One region of the Paenibacillus sp. CCS19 genome, then DNA from elsewhere that is predicted to be linked to it. Evidence: riboswitches for the same ligand, from Rfam matches in the RefSeq annotation. Region 1 holds a riboswitch; each other region holds the start of a gene.
What was found. Region 1 has a riboswitch for ZMP and ZTP ahead of rpiB (ribose 5-phosphate isomerase B). Riboswitches for the same ligand answer to the same signal wherever they lie in the genome.
Positions count from the first base shown of each region.

Region 2: another riboswitch for ZMP and ZTP. It lies ahead of SBI19_RS12025 (phosphoribosylaminoimidazolecarboxamide formyltransferase); the one in region 1 lies ahead of rpiB (ribose 5-phosphate isomerase B).
Region 3: another riboswitch for ZMP and ZTP. It lies ahead of SBI19_RS01985 (IMP cyclohydrolase); the one in region 1 lies ahead of rpiB (ribose 5-phosphate isomerase B).
Region 4: another riboswitch for ZMP and ZTP. It lies ahead of SBI19_RS16320 (bifunctional 5,10-methylenetetrahydrofolate dehydrogenase/5,10-methenyltetrahydrofolate cyclohydrolase); the one in region 1 lies ahead of rpiB (ribose 5-phosphate isomerase B).

Region 1 covers NZ_BTCK01000005.1:65,319-70,242, reverse strand. Annotated here, with positions in the region: gene SBI19_RS06115 (serine hydroxymethyltransferase) at 1-661, opposite strand, end outside; gene SBI19_RS06110 (TIGR01440 family protein) at 770-1,387, opposite strand; gene rpiB (ribose 5-phosphate isomerase B) at 1,415-1,873, opposite strand; ZMP/ZTP riboswitch at 2,137-2,216, opposite strand; gene SBI19_RS06100 (low molecular weight protein arginine phosphatase) at 2,316-2,900, opposite strand; gene SBI19_RS06095 (manganese efflux pump MntP) at 2,923-3,498, opposite strand; gene SBI19_RS06090 (L-threonylcarbamoyladenylate synthase) at 3,595-4,713, opposite strand; gene spoIIR (stage II sporulation protein R) at 4,834-4,924, opposite strand, start outside.
Region 2 covers NZ_BTCK01000014.1:46,505-51,428, forward strand. Annotated here, with positions in the region: gene SBI19_RS12015 (carbohydrate ABC transporter permease) at 1-778, opposite strand, end outside; gene SBI19_RS12020 (ABC transporter permease) at 790-1,758, opposite strand; gene SBI19_RS12025 (phosphoribosylaminoimidazolecarboxamide formyltransferase) at 2,105-3,271, opposite strand; ZMP/ZTP riboswitch at 3,324-3,403, opposite strand; gene SBI19_RS12030 (ArsR/SmtB family transcription factor) at 3,469-4,371, opposite strand; gene arfA (arabinosylfuranosidase ArfA) at 4,520-4,924, shown strand, end outside.
Region 3 covers NZ_BTCK01000001.1:412,082-417,005, forward strand. Annotated here, with positions in the region: gene SBI19_RS01975 (GerAB/ArcD/ProY family transporter) at 1-1,053, shown strand, start outside; gene SBI19_RS01980 (Ger(x)C family spore germination protein) at 1,060-2,292, shown strand; ZMP/ZTP riboswitch at 2,583-2,662, shown strand; gene SBI19_RS01985 (IMP cyclohydrolase) at 2,724-3,422, shown strand; gene SBI19_RS01990 (NUDIX domain-containing protein) at 3,502-3,807, shown strand; gene SBI19_RS01995 (P-loop nucleotide/nucleoside kinase family protein) at 3,852-4,388, shown strand; gene SBI19_RS02000 (antibiotic biosynthesis monooxygenase family protein) at 4,538-4,870, shown strand.
Region 4 covers NZ_BTCK01000022.1:95,869-100,792, forward strand. Annotated here, with positions in the region: gene SBI19_RS16300 (ABC transporter permease) at 1-291, shown strand, start outside; gene SBI19_RS16305 (ABC transporter permease) at 291-1,109, shown strand; gene SBI19_RS16310 (ABC transporter substrate-binding protein) at 1,106-2,179, shown strand; gene SBI19_RS16315 (GNAT family N-acetyltransferase) at 2,319-2,729, opposite strand; ZMP/ZTP riboswitch at 2,850-2,930, shown strand; gene SBI19_RS16320 (bifunctional 5,10-methylenetetrahydrofolate dehydrogenase/5,10-methenyltetrahydrofolate cyclohydrolase) at 2,994-3,839, shown strand; gene SBI19_RS16325 (sensor domain-containing diguanylate cyclase) at 4,038-4,924, opposite strand, start outside.

The DNA of each region.
Region 1 (4,924 bases):
TTACGAAGTGCGCGTGCGGTACTGGGCTTGGGTGCAAACCTGCTGCAACGAGGCCCGCGATGTGAGCCATGTCAACCATGAACAGCGCGCCTACGTCTTGAGCGATTTGGCCAAGCTTCTCGAAATCGATAATGCGCGGGTATGCACTTGCGCCAGCAACGATCAGACGAGGACGGTGTTTGAAAGCAAGCTTGCGAACTTCTTCATAGTCGATCGTGAAGGAGTCTTCTTGTACGCCGTAAGGTACGAAGTTATATAGGAGACCGGATGCGTTAACCGGGCTGCCGTGCGTCAAGTGGCCGCCATGCGCCAGGTTCATACCAAGAACCGTATCGCCTGGGTTGAGGCATGCAAGGTAAACAGCCATGTTCGCTTGTGCGCCGGAGTGAGGCTGAACGTTCGCGTGCTCTGCACCGAACAGTTCTTTCGCGCGATTACGCGCGATATCCTCAGCGATATCAACATGCTCACAGCCGCCATAGTAGCGTTTGCCTGGGTAGCCTTCTGCATATTTGTTCGTCAGAACCGTACCCATTGCTTCGAGTACTGCCTCACTTACGATGTTCTCCGATGCGATCAGCTCGATGTTGTCACGTTGACGCTGCAGCTCGAGGCCAAGTGCTTTCACGATTTCTGGATCTTGTTTACGCAAATTTTCCATAGGATAAAATCCTCCTTCAGCATATTGGTACTGCTATATTCACAAGCGGTTGCCCGCATGGTTGAACGCAATTGTTGGAGTTGCAGGAGTTGCTCGCATTGTGCAAGGTTACTCGCAGGTGCCGCCCGGACGCTCCGGCTCGGCCTGATCATCCAACGCATAAACAGCCCGCGCACCGCCAATCAGCTTCGGCCGGCTGTAGGCCATTGTCACATTCGCCTGTCCGATCGAGCGAATCGTCGGTCTAACCGGAACTGCCACCGGACGCAGATGCATCCCGATGAACGTGTCGCCGATATCGACGCCCGCATGGGCACGAACCGACTCCACTAATACGGCATCGTTCAAATGACGATACGCATAAGCCGCCATCGAACCGCCCGCCTTCGGCACCGGCACAGCAGCGACTTCATCCAACCCGAAGCGCTCCGCCGCAGCACGATCCAAGACGAGCGCGCGGTTCAGATGTTCACAGCATTGATACACGGGATAAAATCCGACCTGCCGACGGACCGCCTCCACGCCAGCGAATATCGCTGCCGCAGCGTCGGTCGTGCCCGACGTGCCGATGCGCTTGCCCAGCACTTCGCTCGTGCTGCACCCGATGACGACAAGCTGGCCATGCTTGATGCCGCCTGCTGTCACCAGCTCGCTGACAATGGTCTGCACCGCCTGCTCAACGACAGATGCCTGCCGGCTGTCAAATACACCATCGACTTCGCTCATCGTTATGCCTCCCGTGCGAATGCTGTTTTAAGCTTTCGCTGCGTATTTTGCTTCGATCTCATTCACTTTACTGATGCGGCCAACATGGCGCTCGCCATTGGAGAACGGCGTTTCGAGCCAGATGCGGATAATCTCCTGCGCTACGCCAGGACCGACTACGCGCTCGCCCATTGCCAGCACGTTCGTATCGTTGTGATCGCGCGTCGCTTGCGCCGAGAACATATCGTGCACGAGCGCGCAGCGGATGCCGCGAACCTTGTTCGCTGCGATCGACATGCCGATGCCAGTGCCGCAGATGAGAATGCCGCGGTCGGCTTGGCCGCTTGCTACCGCTTCGCATACTGGAAGCGCATAGTCCGGGTAGTCGACCGATTGGTCGCAGCTGCAGCCGACGTCCGTTACTTCGTGGCCGAGCGATTCGATGAACGGAACCAAAATGTCTTTCAAGCGGTAACCGCCGTGGTCGGCCCCAATCGAAATTTTCATGGTGGTGGAATCCTCCTTAAGGTTTTGCGATAGCCTCCGCCGCCATTCGGCGGAATGTGCAGCAAATGCTGCTTCGAAAGCATACGCTTTGGTTTTGCGATAGCCTCGCCGTCATCCGGCGGGATATACGCGTTCATAAGTCTATTTACAGAAAACCAGTCCGCATTTATTATACCTAATTTGCCTGCATTACACGACACCTATCGACATTCCAATTACGCTGCTAAAAAGCAAAAAAGAGCATAACGCGCTCATCACGCGATGCTCTTTGCCCAGGCGACCGGCCGTATATTCCGATGCTCCACCGTGGTATCCCACTTCGTCGCCAGTTACATCGGAAACCGTTAAATTTGATTTCATCATACCCGATTCAGCGGTCAAAATCAATCCTCTACCGCCCATTAATCAGCACAACTGCGCATCTTCTCGGGCGGCAGCGTTATCATCGACCGTCCGCCGTAAACTTATCGAGCAGCTTCTCCACTGCAGCCTCGATCTGTGCCGCGGCGCTCTCATAGACATGCAGCGGCCCTCCAAACGGATCCTCGATGTCGAAGCTCGGTATTCTGCGCTCCAGCTCCAGCATTCGAGCCCGGTCCTCATCCGTCCCTGTCTGCCCAAGCGCCTGCTTCATCTGCCATTCCGTATATAATCGTTCCAGCTCAGCCAAATCCGACGCCATCTGCTCGTCCAGCACTGCGTATTCGAGCAGCGTATGCGTCTTCTCCATCGCGCTAGGGAAACGTCCGATCAAGCTGCGTTTGTGCGAGGCGGTCATCGTAAGAATCAAGTCCGCCCACTGCACCGCAGACTCAGCGATAGCCCGGCTAGTGCCGTTATGGGCAATCTGCTTGCGCCTGAGCGTCTCAGCCGCATTCGCTGACACAGCCATCCCATCCACGGTCGAGACGCCTGCCGAGCGGACCTCAATGTCCAGCGAGCGCCGCGCCGCTCTGTCGCGCATAATAGCTTCCGCCATCGGCGACCGGCAAGTGTTGCCGGTGCATACGAACAATATCCGTTTCAAGGCAAGTCATGCTCCCTTCCATTTAGAACACGAACAATAGACCGAATGTGAGCAGGATGACGCCGCCGCATGCCTCGCCATAATCGCCAAGCGTCCGGCTGGCGCTGCGTCCTAGCAGCAGACCGAGCACCGACATGATGCCGCCTGCAAGGCCGAACATGAGCACCGTAAGCATAACATCCAGCGCGAACATGCCAAGCGAGACGCCTACCGAGAACGAGTCAATGCTGACGCTGAAGGCGAATATCAACATTCCCCAGAACGAGCTGTGGTTGATTGACGACGCACTGCCGCTCCCGCCCTTGAATGAGTTGTACACCATATGCCCGCCTAGCAGCAGAAGAAGAACACCTGCCGCATGCGTCGCCACATCGCCGAGCAGCCCGCTTACATACTGTCCCGCGAACATTCCCAGCAATGGCATCAGCATATGAAACAACGCAATAATGGTGCTTAGTACGGCAATGCGACGCAGCCGTATTCCTCTCATCCCGATGCCGACGCCAAGCGAAAAAGCGTCCATTCCCAGCGCAATCGCCATAATAAGCAGCGTTAACAGCTGGCCAGCACCCATACCCGCTTCCAAATGCACATTCATCTCTCCCCGCAAGCCGCATTCTTGTACACTTTATGCGGACGAGCGGGTGTTCATGTTCACATTGCGTGATCATTAATCATTATTCGGTTAAAGTTGTCAAACGTAAACGATCTGGTTTGCAGCCGCTTTGGCCATTCGATTCATAAGCGCAAGCCCGATGCCATCGCTTGGGCACGCTTCTGCCCAGATGCGTTCCACGCCCCTTACGTCAAATTCGCGCAGCGCTGCATACAACCCTTGAGCAGCCGTCTCCAGCTTCTCAAGACTGCCGCAGACGACAACCTCATCCGCTGCAAAAGAGTTCTGGTGCTCCTCGTACGTAAGTACGCCCGTGACTTCACCTCTCGCGGACGCTGCATCTACCTCGCGCTGAATATAATCGAGTACCGCATCCGCCTCGCCGCTGACCAGCAGCATAGTGCCGCGCGGCGCGTAGTGCGCGTACTTCATGCCAGGCGAGCGCGGCGCTGATTGGGATTGATCAGGCGCTGCAGCTTGGGCAACAGCTTCGACAGCTTGGACGTTGCCTAGTCCCGCCAGTGTCTCATCCAACAGCACGGTCGGCACAACCTCTTGCAGCTGCTCTGCTGTAATGCCGCCTGGGCGCAAAATGCGTACGACGCCAGGAGCCTCCGTCATGACGACGGTCGACTCCAGGCCTACGCCCGTCGGGCCGCCATCGACGAGCCCGTCGATCCGGCCGTCCAGATCCTCGCGGACATGGTCCGCGAGCGTCGGGCTCGGTCGGCCCGACCGGTTCGCGCTGGGCGCAGCGACTGGACAGTTCGCTGCCGCGATCAACCGCAGCGCGATATCATGCTGCGGCATGCGCACCGCGACGGTGTCGAGTCCAGCTGTGACGCGCGGGGATACCGCGCCTGGAACAGCTGGCATAACGATCGTAAGCGGCCCCGGCCAGAAACGTCGCATCAACGCGCGCTCCGTATCGCCTACCGGCTGCACCAGCCCCTCCAGCTGCGATTCGTCCGCGATGTGGACGATGAGCGGATTGTCGGAGGGACGCCCTTTTGCCGCAAAAACCTGTTCTACCGCACTCGTCTGGCGGGCATCCGCACCAAGGCCGTATACCGTCTCCGTCGGAAAAGCGACTACGCCGCCGCCGCTCAGCAGCTGCGCAGCCTCGGCAATCGCCTCTTGCGAAGCACGGTCGTCCGCACCCGGGAGCACCTGCCATGTAGATGTTTTCGTAATCATTCTGATTCCTCGTATCTCGAATAATCGACTAATGTTGTAGTTGTATTATAGCACAATGAAAGCCGGCTGCTTAGGCAGACCGGCCGGGGTTGGTTGACGGGATTGCTGAACGTTCGGATATTACGAGAATAAATTCTTAAAAAATTGAATGATGGCTTCAATCAGTTCGATCAGGAAAAACTTCGCTTCCGGCGCTTCACCGGATGGTTGG
Region 2 (4,924 bases), on a different contig from region 1:
TGATCCCCTCCGGCACCACATCCATCTGCGCTGCGCCTTCCTGTGCCGTTAAGTCGGTCACCATGCTGTTCATGACGACTTGATACAGTTTCAGCTGGATCGGATACAGCTCCGAATTTGTAATGTAGAAGAGCGCATCCATAAATCCGTTCCATCTCGTTACCGCATAGAACAAGCTGAGCGTTGCCAGCACGGGCAGCGACAGCGGCAGTACGATTCGAATGAGCGTGCCAATGTGCGAACTGCCATCCAGATAGGCTGATTCCTCTAGGCTTGCAGGGATCGTCGAGAAGAACGTACGCAGAATGATAAGGTTGAACGCGCTGATCATGCCCGGCAGAATGAGCGAGAGTAAATTATCTAACAATCCGAGCTGCTTGACCAGCAAATATTCCGGGATAAGTCCGCCGCTGAAAAACATCGTGAACACGATCAGCATCATGAAGAAGGAGCGGCCTTTGAGATGTTCCTTCGTAAGCGGATAAGCCGCGAAGATGCTCATCAGCATACTGATTGCGGTGAACGCGACCGTGAGCACAATGGTAAGACCCATCGACCAGAGCATTCTCGAATCCTGGAACACAATCTCATAGGCGTGCCAATCGATATCCCTTGGGAAAATCGTAACCCGATCGGACATAATCTCCTGCTTCGAGCTGAGCGATACGGCAATAATGTGAAGGAACGGCACGAGGCAGATGATCATCGTCACGCCTACGATCAGCATAATAACGATGTCGGACATCCGAACTCTTGTTAGCGCCTTATTGTTGGTCATCCCCTTGCCCCCTACCATATGCCTTGTTCCCCGAACTTCTTCGCAATCGCATTGGACGCGACGACGAACACTAAGCCAACTAGCGCCTGGAATAAGCCCATCGCTGTTGCGAGCGAGAATTGCGCGGATTGCAGACCTGCTTTGTAGACGAACGTACTGATAACCTCGGAATAATCTTTGACGAGATCGTTGCCCATGACGAACGGACGTTCAAATCCGATCGTCATAATATGGCCCAGCTGCATGATGAGCATGACGACGATCGTGGAGCGAATGCCCGGCAGCGTAATATGCCACATTTTCTTCAATCGGCCTGCGCCGTCCACCTCCGACGCCTCGTACAACTCTTTGTTGATGCCCGTCAGCGCAGCCAGATAGATGATCGTTCCCCAGCCGGCGCTCTGCCAGATGCCTGTCCCTAAGTAGACGAGCAGCCAGTGGTTCTTCTCGGTTAAGAACGGAACGGAATCGAAGCCCAGCGAGGTGATCATGTTGTTCACCAGGCCGCCGCTGTTCGAGAACATCTGATACACGAGACCGCCGATAATGATCCACGATATAAAATGCGGCAAATACAGCAGCGTCTGCGCTGTTTTCTTAAACCACATCACTCGCAGTTCATTCAGCAGCAGCGCGAGTATAATCGGAGCCGGGAAGGAGAAGACGAGATCAAGCAGGTTCAGCAGCAGCGTGTTTCGCACCACCTCATAGAACTGACTCATCGCGAACAACTCGCGGAAGTTCTCGAACCCGATCCACTCGCTGCCCGATACGCCTTTGAAAATGCTGTAATCCTGAAAGGCGATCGCTGCGCCGTACATCGGCACATATTTGAATAAAATAAAGTAGGCAATCGGCAGGAGGAGCAGAAAGTATAATTGATGATCTTTCCATATTCCCGTTGCCGGCCGGCGTTTAACGACTTGAGGCGTATTCGTGCTGGTTGTCTTGGAACTCGTTGCCGTAGTGCTTTGTTCCATGCGCATCCCTTCTCTCTGTGGCGTTCTCGGATCGAATAACCACACTATACGACAGAGGGGGGCAGGCGGCACAATAGACTCTTTTCTGAGGCGCTATCCGAATTCCGAAACCCTTGGTACGACTGGGATTGAGCTATCGAGAGGCTGGGAGGGTAATGACCGGGGACAAGCATGAACGAGGGGTTACGATACACGGCGAGGGCAGTTGCTGCGGGGCAGAAACTCGCTGATTGGAGGCAAAATCGGAATCTGGTTGATCGGTTGAAAATGGTTCATTAGCGGCTGTAAAAGAAACAAGCGGCAGCTTCGGACCGAAAATGCAGGCCCTCAGCTTCCGCTAATCATTCTAGTGATGGAACAACCGAACACCTGAATAAGCCATCACCATTCCATATTCATTGGCCGCTTCAACCACTTGTTCATCTCTTGTTGAACTACCGGTCTGCACCAGGTATCTGACTCCGCTCCGGGCAGCGCGGTCAACATTATCTCGGAAGGGCAGCAAGGCATCGGAAGCGTACGAAACCTCCTTAAGACCTGCAAGCCATTGCTGCTTGGCAGATTGGCTCAATCGTTCTGGCACTGTCTGGTAATATTGTCTCCATCGTATCTCTTCTGCATTTGAACCATGTTCATTCGTCCAACCATCAATCGCATTATTGATTTCAGCACGCGATATTCCTGCACGAAATCTCATCTCATGTATAATCGGATGTTGTCTTAGCCACCAATTATCCGCTTTCTCAGCTGCGAGTCTCGTACAATGGATTCTTGATTGCTGTCCCGTACCAATTCCAATGGTTTGGCCGTCTTTCGCCAAACAAACGGAGTTGGACTGTGAATATTTGAGCGTTATTAGTGCGACAAGCAAATCTCTCTTAGCATGGTCAGGAATCCATTGTTCCGTTGTTACAATGTTCTTAAGGTGTTGATCCGAAATCGCTACATCATTTCGTTCTTGTTCAAGCGTTATCCCGAACACAGATCTTCTTTCAATCCGCTCTGGCCTATAGTCTGGATCTATCTCAATGATAAGGTAATTCCCATTCTTTTTCTTTCGCAGCAGCGCAAGCGCATCCTTGTCATAACCCGGTGCAACGATAAGATCCGAAACCTCTTTCTTAAGTAATTCCGCTACCGTCACATCAACCGGGTCGCTGAAAGCCGCACAATCTCCAAAAGACGACATACGGTCCGCGCCTCTGGCTCTTGCATAAGCAACAGCTAGAGGAGACAATTCCAGCCCTTCCACAAAATAAGATTGGACCAGCGATTCGCATAACGGGGAATATACCGCTGCGCCTGCCGGACTGACATGTTTAAACGAGGCTGCCGCGGGCTTGCCTATACTTCTTCTAAGCTCGCAAACAAGTTGGAATGCGTTTAATGCATCTAGTAAGTTAATATAACTCGCTTCACCATTCAACACCTTAATCGGCAATTTGCCTGGGTTCGCGTATAACTTTGCCTTCTTTTGATGGGGGTTCATTCCATATCGAAGATCAAGCTCCATTGTTATATACTCCTTTCAGCAAATAAAAAAAGCACTCCGACATATTGTCCAAGTACTTTGCCCAGGCGTACGGCTTGCTAACGATGTGCTCCCTCGTGGTTTTCCACGTTTACGCCAGTCGCACATCCCATTTATTTACTTTATTGTAGTCCGATTATTCATTAGGATGCAAGCTATTATTTATCTCTACATGACACTTACGTATAGTAGCTGCGAACGATCATATCTTGATTGTAGTTGCCGAAGCTTCGGCCATACAATGTAAGTCCGCCTCGTCCTCGGCCGGTGTCTTCCGCAGCGATTCGGAACGTCCAGTTCATTGCGCTCGTCTCAATGTCGGACAATCCCACATCGGACACCTTCAGTCCGTCCACATACGTGCCTGACTCTTTAATGCGAAGCACCTTCAGCAGTCCATATTGATTTACATCCGACTGCCACCATTCCGGGGTTAACCGGCCTCTCGTCTTCCCGAAATCGCCCGGGCTCGTCCATACGCCGAGCGGCTTGCCATTGAAGTAAAATCGGATGTCGGATGGCCAATGCTCATTGACGCGCGGCGCTTCCGATCCGATCTCAAGCGAGATTTCGATCTCATGCAGACGCTGGTCCTTATACAAGTAATTCGGGATTTTGTACTCGACCCAGCCCTTCGCCATCCATAGAATGCCCGCGTTCACCCGCTCCGGATCCATGAAGCAGACCGGCTGATCATATTCGCCGATCATCGCGTTCGCCGTCGCGATTCCGCATGTCGGTATAGCTTCATAATCGGTGTAATGACCGATCGGAATCGACAGCTCTCGAACGCTTAACGATGCTGGCGCATCCGGCGACAGCTTGATCTGCATAAACTCCGCCTTCACGTAGCAGTACTTGTACGTTCCCCCCTCAATCCGTTTCATTTTGCTCCCGACGATGCCGGCTTCCTCCAGCTTGCGAATATGACCGCTGACGACGGCGCTGCTCAAGTAAAGCTCGGCAGCCAGCTCCTTCACATGCCGTTCCCGTTCAAACAATTTATCAATGATTAGCAATCGGACTTCGCTCGCTAACGCTTCATAGACGCGCAGTGAATCCGAACTCGTTGTCAGCTGCATCTGCTCACCACCTGTGTAGAATTTCGTATTATGTGAATCCTAAACATTAAGATTGTATTCGATATCCCTATTATGATACGAATATAGTAGAATGACAACGTTTACTGGATTTGATAATTACTTAATTCTACATTAGGGGGTTTCATCAATGGCGATTCGATCCACTATGCTTATTGATAAGAATTTCACGGTCGCAGCTGTCGACCCACGCGTATACGGTTCGTTCATCGAACACTTAGGACGCGCTGTATATGGCGGCATCTACGATCCAGGCCATCCAACGGCTGACGCCAACGGCTTCCGTCAGGATGCCCTCGAAGCTATTCGCGCACTCAATGTGCCAATCATTCGCTATCCAGGCGGCAACTTCGTGTCCGGCTACAACTGGGAAGACGGCGTTGGACCGAAGTCGGAGCGTAAACGTCTGCTCGAGCTCGCTTGGTGGACGACGGAGACGAATGAAGTAGGTACGAACGAATTCGCCGATTGGGCGAAGCTTGCAGGCACGGAAGTCATGATGGCGGTTAACCTCGGTACGCGCGGCATCGACGCA
Region 3 (4,924 bases), on a different contig from region 1:
CTGCTGCCGACCATACTTGCAACTTCTATCCTATCCGCTCCAAGTATGACCATGCATTATGCAGGGCACGATATGTGGCTTTCGCCATTGTGGGGATCTTTCATAGGGCTTGTCGTTATAGGGATAAGTCTAGGCATTCATCGATTATATCCTGATATGACGATGCTTCAAACCAGTATGCAAATATTGGGATGGCTTCCAGGCAAAATATTCGGACTCGCTTACCTTTTCTACCTGCCGCATCTGACGGGACTGATTATTAGAGAGTATGGCGAATTTATCGTTAACAACGCTTTGCCGCGCACGCCATTATTCGTCGTGATGGGGACGATGGTTATTGTATGTGCGCTAAATGTTCGCCTTGGGATAGAGGTTGTAGGCCGAACCTCGCAAATATTCGTGACCATCATCACTGCTCTATTGCTCCTTACATTTCTTCTGCTGATCAAAGAGCTGAAACCGCAAGAGCTTCTTCCGGTGTTCGAGGATGGACCGCTTCCTTCCATGCTCGGCAGCATACCGCCTGCTGCATGGTTCAGCGAGTATATCGTGATCGCTTTCCTGCTTCCTTATGTCAACCGTAAACGCAAACTCGGCAAAGCGATGATTGGTTCTTTGTTGTTTACAACCATAACCATGATCGTCACCAATCTAGTTTGTTTGTTCCTGATTGGCGATCTAACGGACAGCTTTGCATTTCCTATGTTGATTGCTGCGAGATACATTACCATCGCTGACTTTCTGCAGCATATTGAAGCTGTCATCATAGCGGTGTGGATCTTCGGTATTTTCGTCAAAATCTCCGTATTTCTTTACATCTTCTCGACAACGACGGCTGAATGGTTCGGTTTAAATGACTATAAACCTGTTGTGGCACCATTATCATTCTTATGTTTGGCCTATTCTTACTGGGTCGTATCCGGTCATCCGGACGTGGCTAAGCTGTTAAGCGTCTCCGGTAATCTATATACCTTAATGTTCCTCTTCGGTTTTCCTTCACTTCTATACGGTTGTGCCTTGGTGAGGAAGCTGTTGAAGGGGGGAGGAGGTTAATGACCTATGAAGAAGCGTAAAAGGAGTGAGTCTAAGACAGTTTCTGCAAAGTCGAGATGGAAACGGACTTCTCAAGCGCTGACCTTACTCAGCTTTCTGGTACTTGGGGGATGCTGGGATCGAATAGAAGTCAATGATCTGGCCATTATACTTGCAACAGGCGTCGATACCAGAGGAGACCAAGTCGAATTGACCGCTCAGATCTTTATTCCTCGCAAGGCAGGAAGCGGAATGGGCGGAAGCGCTTCGAGCGAAGCCAGTCAAAGCGGTTTAACCATGATACGCACTGCAGTAGGGAGCAATGTGGCTGAAGCGATGAACAGACTGCAGCGTAAAGTTTCACGCAACGTGTTCTGGGGTCATTGCGAGGTCATTGTGATTAGCGAACAGGCCTCTAAACAAGGATTGCGCCAATATCTTGATTTCTTTCTTCGGTATACCCAAATCCGAGAGCATGCCTATGTATTTTCTACCGATAAGAAAGCAAGGGACATCCTTGCGCTGCTTCCTCCGCTGGAGCGAAGCTCAGCTGAATCGTTGCGGGAGATGGGCAATATGAAGCTGGGAACGCGCGTAACCGTCTTGAACCTCGCGCAGCGCATTGAAGGTCCCAGTCGATCCGCCGTTCTATCGCGAATGCTCATTCTGTCGCCTACGTCAGGACAAAATAAATTCATAAGCGATCCTTATGTGAGAGGCCTTAGTTTGATCAAAGAGGATCGATATGTGAAAACGGTGACCGAACCGATGAGCGTTGGCGTATTATTACTCCTTAATCAGCTTAATAACATCATCATGCCGATAGACTTAGAAGGGAACAAAGGAGCTATTTCGATCCGACTTATCTCCTTGAGGACTACGCTGACTCCGAAGATCGCGAACAACAAATGGAGCATGAAAATCAAAGTGGACGCGAAGGGAGAGGTTGTATTGAATACAACGTCAAAATCGATTGCCGATCCACAAATGAACACGATGGTAGAGAAACAGTGGAAGAATAAGCTTACTGAATTAGCGAACGATGCCCTGATGCTTTCTCAGAAACAATTGAAAACCGACTTTTACGGTTTCGCGATCGAGTTTCGTCGACATTACCCAAGGAAATGGAAGTCGCAGCAGGAGAACTGGGAATCCATTCTCGAGAACATGAAGGTGGAGGTAAAGGTGGATACCCTCATTACAAGTACAGGGAAATCTACAGATCCGCAAGGTGTGCCTGGTCAAAGCGTTCATTATTAACTGTTCAATTAGGAGGCAAAATCATTGAAAGCGGCAGCAATCTTCGGCATTATTGTAATCTCAGCCGCCGTTGTATACATGGAGTTACGGAAGTGTAAACAGAAAAAAAGCAGAATGGTCGTTGTGGGAATCACGTTATTCTCGACAGCGCTAGCCATAACCCTTTTGTTTAATCCGCATTTGCCGGGTCCGACCCAACTGATGAGTATGTTGTTCGGGAGATTCGATAAGATGTTAGGATAAAAAGGGTTGTATGATTGGGTTGATATTAGTAGAATAAAAACAACTTAACACGTTTATGTGACTGGCGAAGCATGGGGAACCATGGGGGAGCATATAGCGTTAACGGCCGGACGCCTGGGCAGAGGTAAAGGGATTGTTATTGATCCCTTTGCCTCTTTTTGTTTTCTAATCGAGAGGAGTTATGTACATTGTCAGCAGATCAGTTATTCGCCAATCCATATCCGGGAAGAACGTTAATCGTTGGCCAGACACCGTCAGCAGCCCATTATGTGCAGGTGTACTGGATTATGGGACGGAGTGCGAACAGCCGCAACCGCGTATTCGAGCGAGAAGGAAATCATGTGAAGAACTCGGCGTTCGATCCAACGCTGATGGAGGATCCGTCGCTCATCATCTATTATCCAGTACGAGATTGGAACGGTATGCATATCGTCACCAATGGCGATCAGACGGATACCGTCTATGACGGCATCAAACAAGGAAATACGTTCATACAGCTGCTGATGACACGCGAGTTCGAACCTGATGCGCCGCACTATACGCCGCGTATCTCTGCAATGCTCGACACTGCGAACCAATCGTATACGCTCTCGATTCTGAAGACGCATGATAATGATCCGGCAGTATGTTTGCGGCAATTCTATCATTACAGCTCGTTCAAATCAGGGATGGGACATTGCATCCATACGTACCGTGCGGAAGAGAACGGGGTTCTGAAACCGTTCGTAGGCGAGCCTTTCGAGGTGCCGCTATGGGATTCCATCGAAGACACTGCCAATTACTACTGGGAACGGCTGCATGCCGATAACAAAATCTCGCTGCTCGTAAAGTTTATCGATGTGCGAACAGAGGAAGTTCATCTCGAAATTCGAAATAAGAATGTGTAGATTCTGACTAGCAGAGCTGCTGCGATATCCGTGTTTAAAAGTAGCGCGAGAACGACTCTTGCAACTGGAGGGAAATACGATGTCTATTGTGACGGACGCCAAAGGCAATGTACTGCTGGATTTGATTAAGATATCCGAATCAGAGCTATCTACTAGGGAGCTTGATGCACCGTTCACGCATGCGTTAATCGTTGTTAGATGCCAGGGTAAATCGCTGATGATGTTTAACAAATGGCGCAGCAGCTGGGAGCTGCCCGGCGGCGTAATCGAGTCCGGTGAATCAGCAAGGGATTGCGTGTGCAGGGAGCTGTACGAGGAGACGAATCAGACGGTAAGCGATATCATATTCATCAGATATCGGTGCAGTTGCAATCATAGACCATAAACTGATAGAGCTGGCTATTTCGGATGAATAAGGAGCGAGCAACCATGACTGAACCACTTGATCTAGCGAAACTTATCGATCGGGAGCGCGATGGCGATCATTCCGTTGTTATTCTAATGTGCGGCATTGCTGGTTCAGGGAAGACTACACTGTCGCAGCAGTTAGCTGAACAACAGGGCTATAGTCGACTATCGATCGATGAGGAAGTGTGGCGGACTTATGGTCGGTACGGGGTTGATTATCCGATTGAACAGTATCGAGCGAAGCTAGATGCCGCACATCAACGGCTGTTTGCTCGACTTATCGCACTTATTCAAGCGAAGAAACATGTGATCGTCGACTCCAGCTTCTGGAATCGTCGTGAACGTGATCGATATAAGCAATTAATAGAAGAAGCCGGCGGACGCTGGCGGCTGCTTTACTTGCGTGTTCCTCCAGACGAATTGCGTCGACGGCTTAAGGTGCGCAGCGAGCGATTCGATGCGAACGCTGCTTTTCCCATTACGGAAGAGCTTCTAACCACCTTCATTAACGGCTTCGAGGAACCGAGTGGTGAAGGGGAAATTATCATTGATAATTAGTACGGATTTCTTCTTTATTTGAAGCGATAGGTTAAACCACTTATTGGATGCTTGTCTATCATAGGATGATAGCGTATGGTAGATTTGTTAGGTTGTACGAAGCGTACTGTGCAACCATTCTATACCTATCCATAGGAGGTACGAATACGATGAGCGGAATTGCAAAGACGCCGCAACCCCCGTATTATGCGGTGATTTTCACATCCGAACGGACAGACGGGGACCTAGGTTATGGTGCGATGGCCGATAAGATGGTTGAACTTGCTTCGAGCCAACCTGGATTTCTTGGTGTTGAGAGCAGCAACCGCGACGAAGAGAGACTCGGAATTACAGTATCATACTGGGAGTCCTTGGAGGCGATCCGTAACTGGAAGGAGCATTCGCTGCATCGTGTCGCACAGGAACGAGGAAAGTCGACTTGGTATTCGAAATACGCGCTTCGCGTGTGCAAGATAGAGCGAGACAGCTATTTTGAAATGTAATCGCATGTCGTTTCGGGACCATGTTTGTGAACTTTTTCATAGACAGTCCATGCA
Region 4 (4,924 bases), on a different contig from region 1:
GACCTTGGCGCTTCGCCATGGATAACGTTCCGCCGCGTGGTGTTCCCGCTGACGATCAATGGCGTGAAAGCCGGCTGCCAAGCGGTGTTCATTCCGGCGCTGTCGCTGTTCATGATTACGCGTCTCATCGCGGGCAACCGCGTCATTACGCTCGGTACGGCGATCGAGCAGCATTTTCTCGTCACGCAGGATTGGGGAATGGGCGCTACGATAGCCGTGTTCCTCGTCGTTATTATGGCGCTCATCATGGTGCTGACCGGTAATCGCCCCAAACGGGAGGTGAATCGATAATGGCTTCGCAACGGACATCCCGCGGGTGGAAATGGTCGAATCTGTATCTGATCGCTGTGTTCGTCGTGCTCTACGCGCCGATCTTCTTCCTGACGCTCTACTCGTTCAACAGCGGCGGCGCGATGCACGACTTCGAGGGCTTCACGCTCGAATGGTATAAGGAAGTGTTCGCGGACACGCGGCTGCTGATCATCGTGCTTAATACGCTCGTCATCGCACTGCTATCCTCGGCGTTGTCGACGATATTAGGCGTACTTGGCGCCCTTGCGATTCAGCATGTGAGACGACGCCGGACGCAGAATACGCTGTTGGCGCTTAACAACGTGCTTATTGTCAGCCCGGACGTTATTATCGGCGCGTCGTTCCTCATTCTGTTCACGATCGTCGGCATTAAGCTTGGCTTCGTATCGGTGCTGCTTGCGCATATCGCGTTCAGCGTCCCGATCGTTGTCATCATGGTGCTGCCGAAGCTGGAGGAGATGAGCTCGACGTGGATCGACGCTGCGCGCGACCTTGGCGCCAGCCGTACGGACGTGCTCACGAAGGTTATGCTGCCGTACATTCGGCCGGGCATCTTCGCCGGTTTCTTCATGGCGCTGACGTATTCGCTGGACGACTTCGCGGTAACGTTCTTCGTAACGGGCAACGGCTACTCCACGCTCGCTGTCGAGATCTATTCCCGTGCAAGGCAGGGGATCTCGTTGTCGATCAACGCGTTGTCGACGCTTATATTCCTATTCACGATCGTACTCGTGATCGGGTATTACTTCATTAATCAGCGAGGCAACCGACCGCCGGGAATGGAGGTGCAGAAATGAAGCAGCTCGTTCGAATGTTCATTGCCGTATTCGCAGTCGCCTTTGCGCTTATGTACGGTGCTCATCTGCTCAACTCCTCGGAAGGGTATGCGGGCAGCAATACGCTTACGATTTATAACTGGGGCGACTATATCGACCCGGATCTGATCACCGCGTTCGAAGAGGAGAGCGGTCTGAAGGTCATCTACCAGACGTTCGATTCGAACGAAGCGATGATGACGAAGATCGAGCAGGGCGGCACCACGTTCGATGTGAGCGTCCCTTCGGAATATGCGATCAGCAAAATGAAAGAAGAAAACCTGCTGCTCCCGATCGACCACAGCAAGCTGCCGAACTTAAGTCATATCGATGAGCGGTTTCTCAACTTGTCGTTCGACCCGGATAATGAATATTCGATTCCGTACTTCTGGGGGACGGTCGGCATCGTGTACAACCCAAGCATGCTGGATGACTGGCAGATTAAGAGCTGGAACGACCTATGGGATGAACGGCTGCGCAATCAGATTCTGCTCGTCGACGGTGCCCGCGAGGTGATCGGTTTCGGCTTGAACAGCCTCCATTACTCGCTCAACGATACGGAAGAAGCGCATCTGCAGGAAGCGAAGAGCAAGCTGTCTACACTGACGCCGAATGTGAAAGCGATCGTCGGCGATGAGATCAAGATGCTGCTCGCGAATGAAGAGGCAGCGGTAGGCGTCGTCTGGTCGGGTGACGCATCCGAGATTATGAGCGAGAATGAGAACCTCGATTATGTGGTACCAGAGGAAGGCTCGAACTTGTGGTTCGATAACATGGTTATTCCGAAGACGGCGCGCAACATCGAAGGTGCGTACAAGTTCATGAACTTCATGCTCGATCCGGAGCATGCGGCGCAGAATGCAGAGTATGTCGGTTATTCGACGCCGAACAAGGACGCGCTGGCACTGCTGCCAGAAGACATCTCGGGCGATGAACGGTTCTATCCGGCACCGGAGCTGACCGAGAAGCTCGAGGTATACCGCAACTTGGGCAAGCGGATGCTCGCGCATTACAACGAGCTGTTCCTGGAGTTCAAGATGCATCGTAAGTAGGGGAGAGCCGGAAGGCAGGCTGTCCCAATACAAAAGGCTGTCCATGCACTGGCCGACTTCACGCAGGATGATATCCTGGGGGAGTCGGTCGGCATAGGACAGCCTTATTGTGTAACATCAAATTGTAGGCGTTATTGATTTAGCTCAGCGTCTTGGTCATGATAATCTCCAGCGGCTGTGTATCGAGCACGAGGCATCCGGCATCCCGATAGCCCAGCTTGCGATAGAAGTGCTGTGCGCCTTCGTCGGCTTGCGTCGATGTCATGACGAAGGTATGGCCGCGCTGCTTCATATCCGCTTCCCAGCGGAGGACCACTTGCCTGCCGATGCCCGAACCTCGGAAGGGCTCATCCAACCAAATCAAATTCATGAAGGGTGTATTGTCCCAGAAGTAGCCGTATCGCATCCAGCCGAAATAGGAGCCGTGTTCGTCGCGGAGGATGTAGATTTCTTTTTCTTTTATTTTGGCAAGGATAAGATGCTCTGCAATATGGCGGTCGCGTTCGCGAATATAGGAATAATCGGATTCGATAGCAATGTCGATGTGCATGGCAGTTCCCCCTTTTACGGACACCATAACACTCGGCCCACAATTTGTAAACCGCGTCATCCACAGCGGTTGACTGTGCGGAACAATCGTTGATAAACTATTGAATAGTTAGACAATTGAATCGCTGCGTGTGACTGGCGGAGCATGGGGAACCATGAGGAAGCACGTAGTAGCAATAAGCCGTACGCCTGGGCAGAGATAAGTGCAGTTAATGCGCTTATCTCTTTTTGTTTGTTATCCGATAAACGAAGGGATGTCGTACGAATGAATGAACCATTGATTCTCGACGGAAACAAAGTGGCGGCGCATATCAAGGAGCAGTTGGCGGTACGGGTGGCGGGGCTGGCGGAGAAAGGCGTTGTGCCTTGTCTTGCAACAATCTTGGTCGGCGACGATCCGTCATCGGCAACGTACGTCCGCATGAAGGGCAATGCGTGCAAGCGCATCGGCATCCGTTCGATTCGCGTCGACCTGCCGTCTTCTACGACGACGGAACAGCTGATCGCGGCGATCCAGCAGTTGAATGAGGACGATAGCGTGCACGGTATTCTGCTGCAGCACCCGGTGCCGCATCATATCGATGAGCGGGCGGCGTTCGAGGCGATCGCGATCGAGAAGGACGTGGATGGCGTAACAACGCTTGGTTTTGCGCAAAATGCTTTCGGCTTCGCGCAGTATCCGTCCTGCACGCCGGCTGCGATTATTGCGATTCTCGATTATTACGATATTCCAATCGAAGGCAAACATGCTGTCGTCATCGGCCGCAGCCCGATTCTCGGCAAGCCGGTATCCGCGATGCTGCTTAACCGCAACGCGACAGTCACAACATGCCACTCGCGGACGAATGGACTGCCCGAGCTTGTTGGACTCGGCGACATCGTTGTTGCCGCCGTCGGCAAGGCGAAGTTCGTGAAGGGCGATTGGATCAAGCCAGGAGCGGTTGTGCTCGACGCAGGCTACAATGAGGGCAACGTCGGCGACGCCGACTATGAAGCTTGCGCGGAGCGCGCGAGCGCGATCACGCCAGTGCCGGCGGGCGTCGGTCCGGTCACGATTGCAACGCTGCTGAAGCATACGGTGGATTCGGCGGAACGAGCGGCTGCGAAGTAGATTATTTGGGTCACTTAGCGGGGGGCTCCTTCTATAACATAGACGCATAGAAAAAAGCGTTGCTCAGTGACTCAGCAACGCTTTTTCTATGCGCTCATTTACTCCAACGAAAGCTGTGTCCATAGGGGCATGTGACTCTCGGTACCTAGTTGCGTACACGACGCTGTCCTGCCATCGTCACGAGGTAAAACGGCTAAATCACGTGGAACGTTGATCAACCGAGTCTTTTCCCGGCGCAGCTATCATGGTCCGATTGCGGCCAGCTTCCTTCGCTGCATACAATGCCTCATCCGCTAGGCGAATCAGCGTGCTCGAATCGCTGCCGTGCTGCGAAGATACGGCGACGCCGAGCGAGAGCGTAATGACGCGGTTAGCCGGCGTCGGTTCCTTCTCCATCGCTTTGCGGATTCGCTCCGCGAGTCGGAATGCCTCGTCAGCTGTAACACGTGGAAGCAGCGCGACGAATTCTTCACCGCCGAAACGGCAGCAAATATCGCTGGAGCGGACCGACCGCTGCATGACTTGGGCCAAACATTTCAGCACTTCATCGCCAATCTGATGCCCGAGCGTATCGTTGACGCATTTGAACCGGTCGAGATCCATAATGATTAAGCCGAATGGAACGTTTGTTGCGGTCCATTCGCTCAACACTTCCTCCATCGCGCGCCGGTTCATCAGCCCAGTAAGCGGATCGACGTGGGCAGCATGCGACAGCTCCTCGGACTGCTTGCGCAGCGTCTCGACGGCAAGCACGACGGTCTGCGATAGGACATGCGCCTCGCGGTTCCAGTGGTTCGGGCTCACGGGTGGAGGCAGCTCGTTCGTACCTGCTGCTTGCCCAATATAGTCCGTGAGGGCGGCGAAAGGCAGCGCGAGCTTGCGTGCAATATACATGGCAGCCAGCATGATGATGAGGAAAGGCAGCGACATGTAGATGATCGTCGAACGAATCTGACTGTTGAGCTGTTCATAGACAGTCTGGACTGGCGACTGCATGACGATGCCCCACCCGGTATTGGGTACAGATGCATAACCTGCAAGATAGGTTCTGCCCTTCAGGTTGACGACTTTGGCTTCGCCTGTCT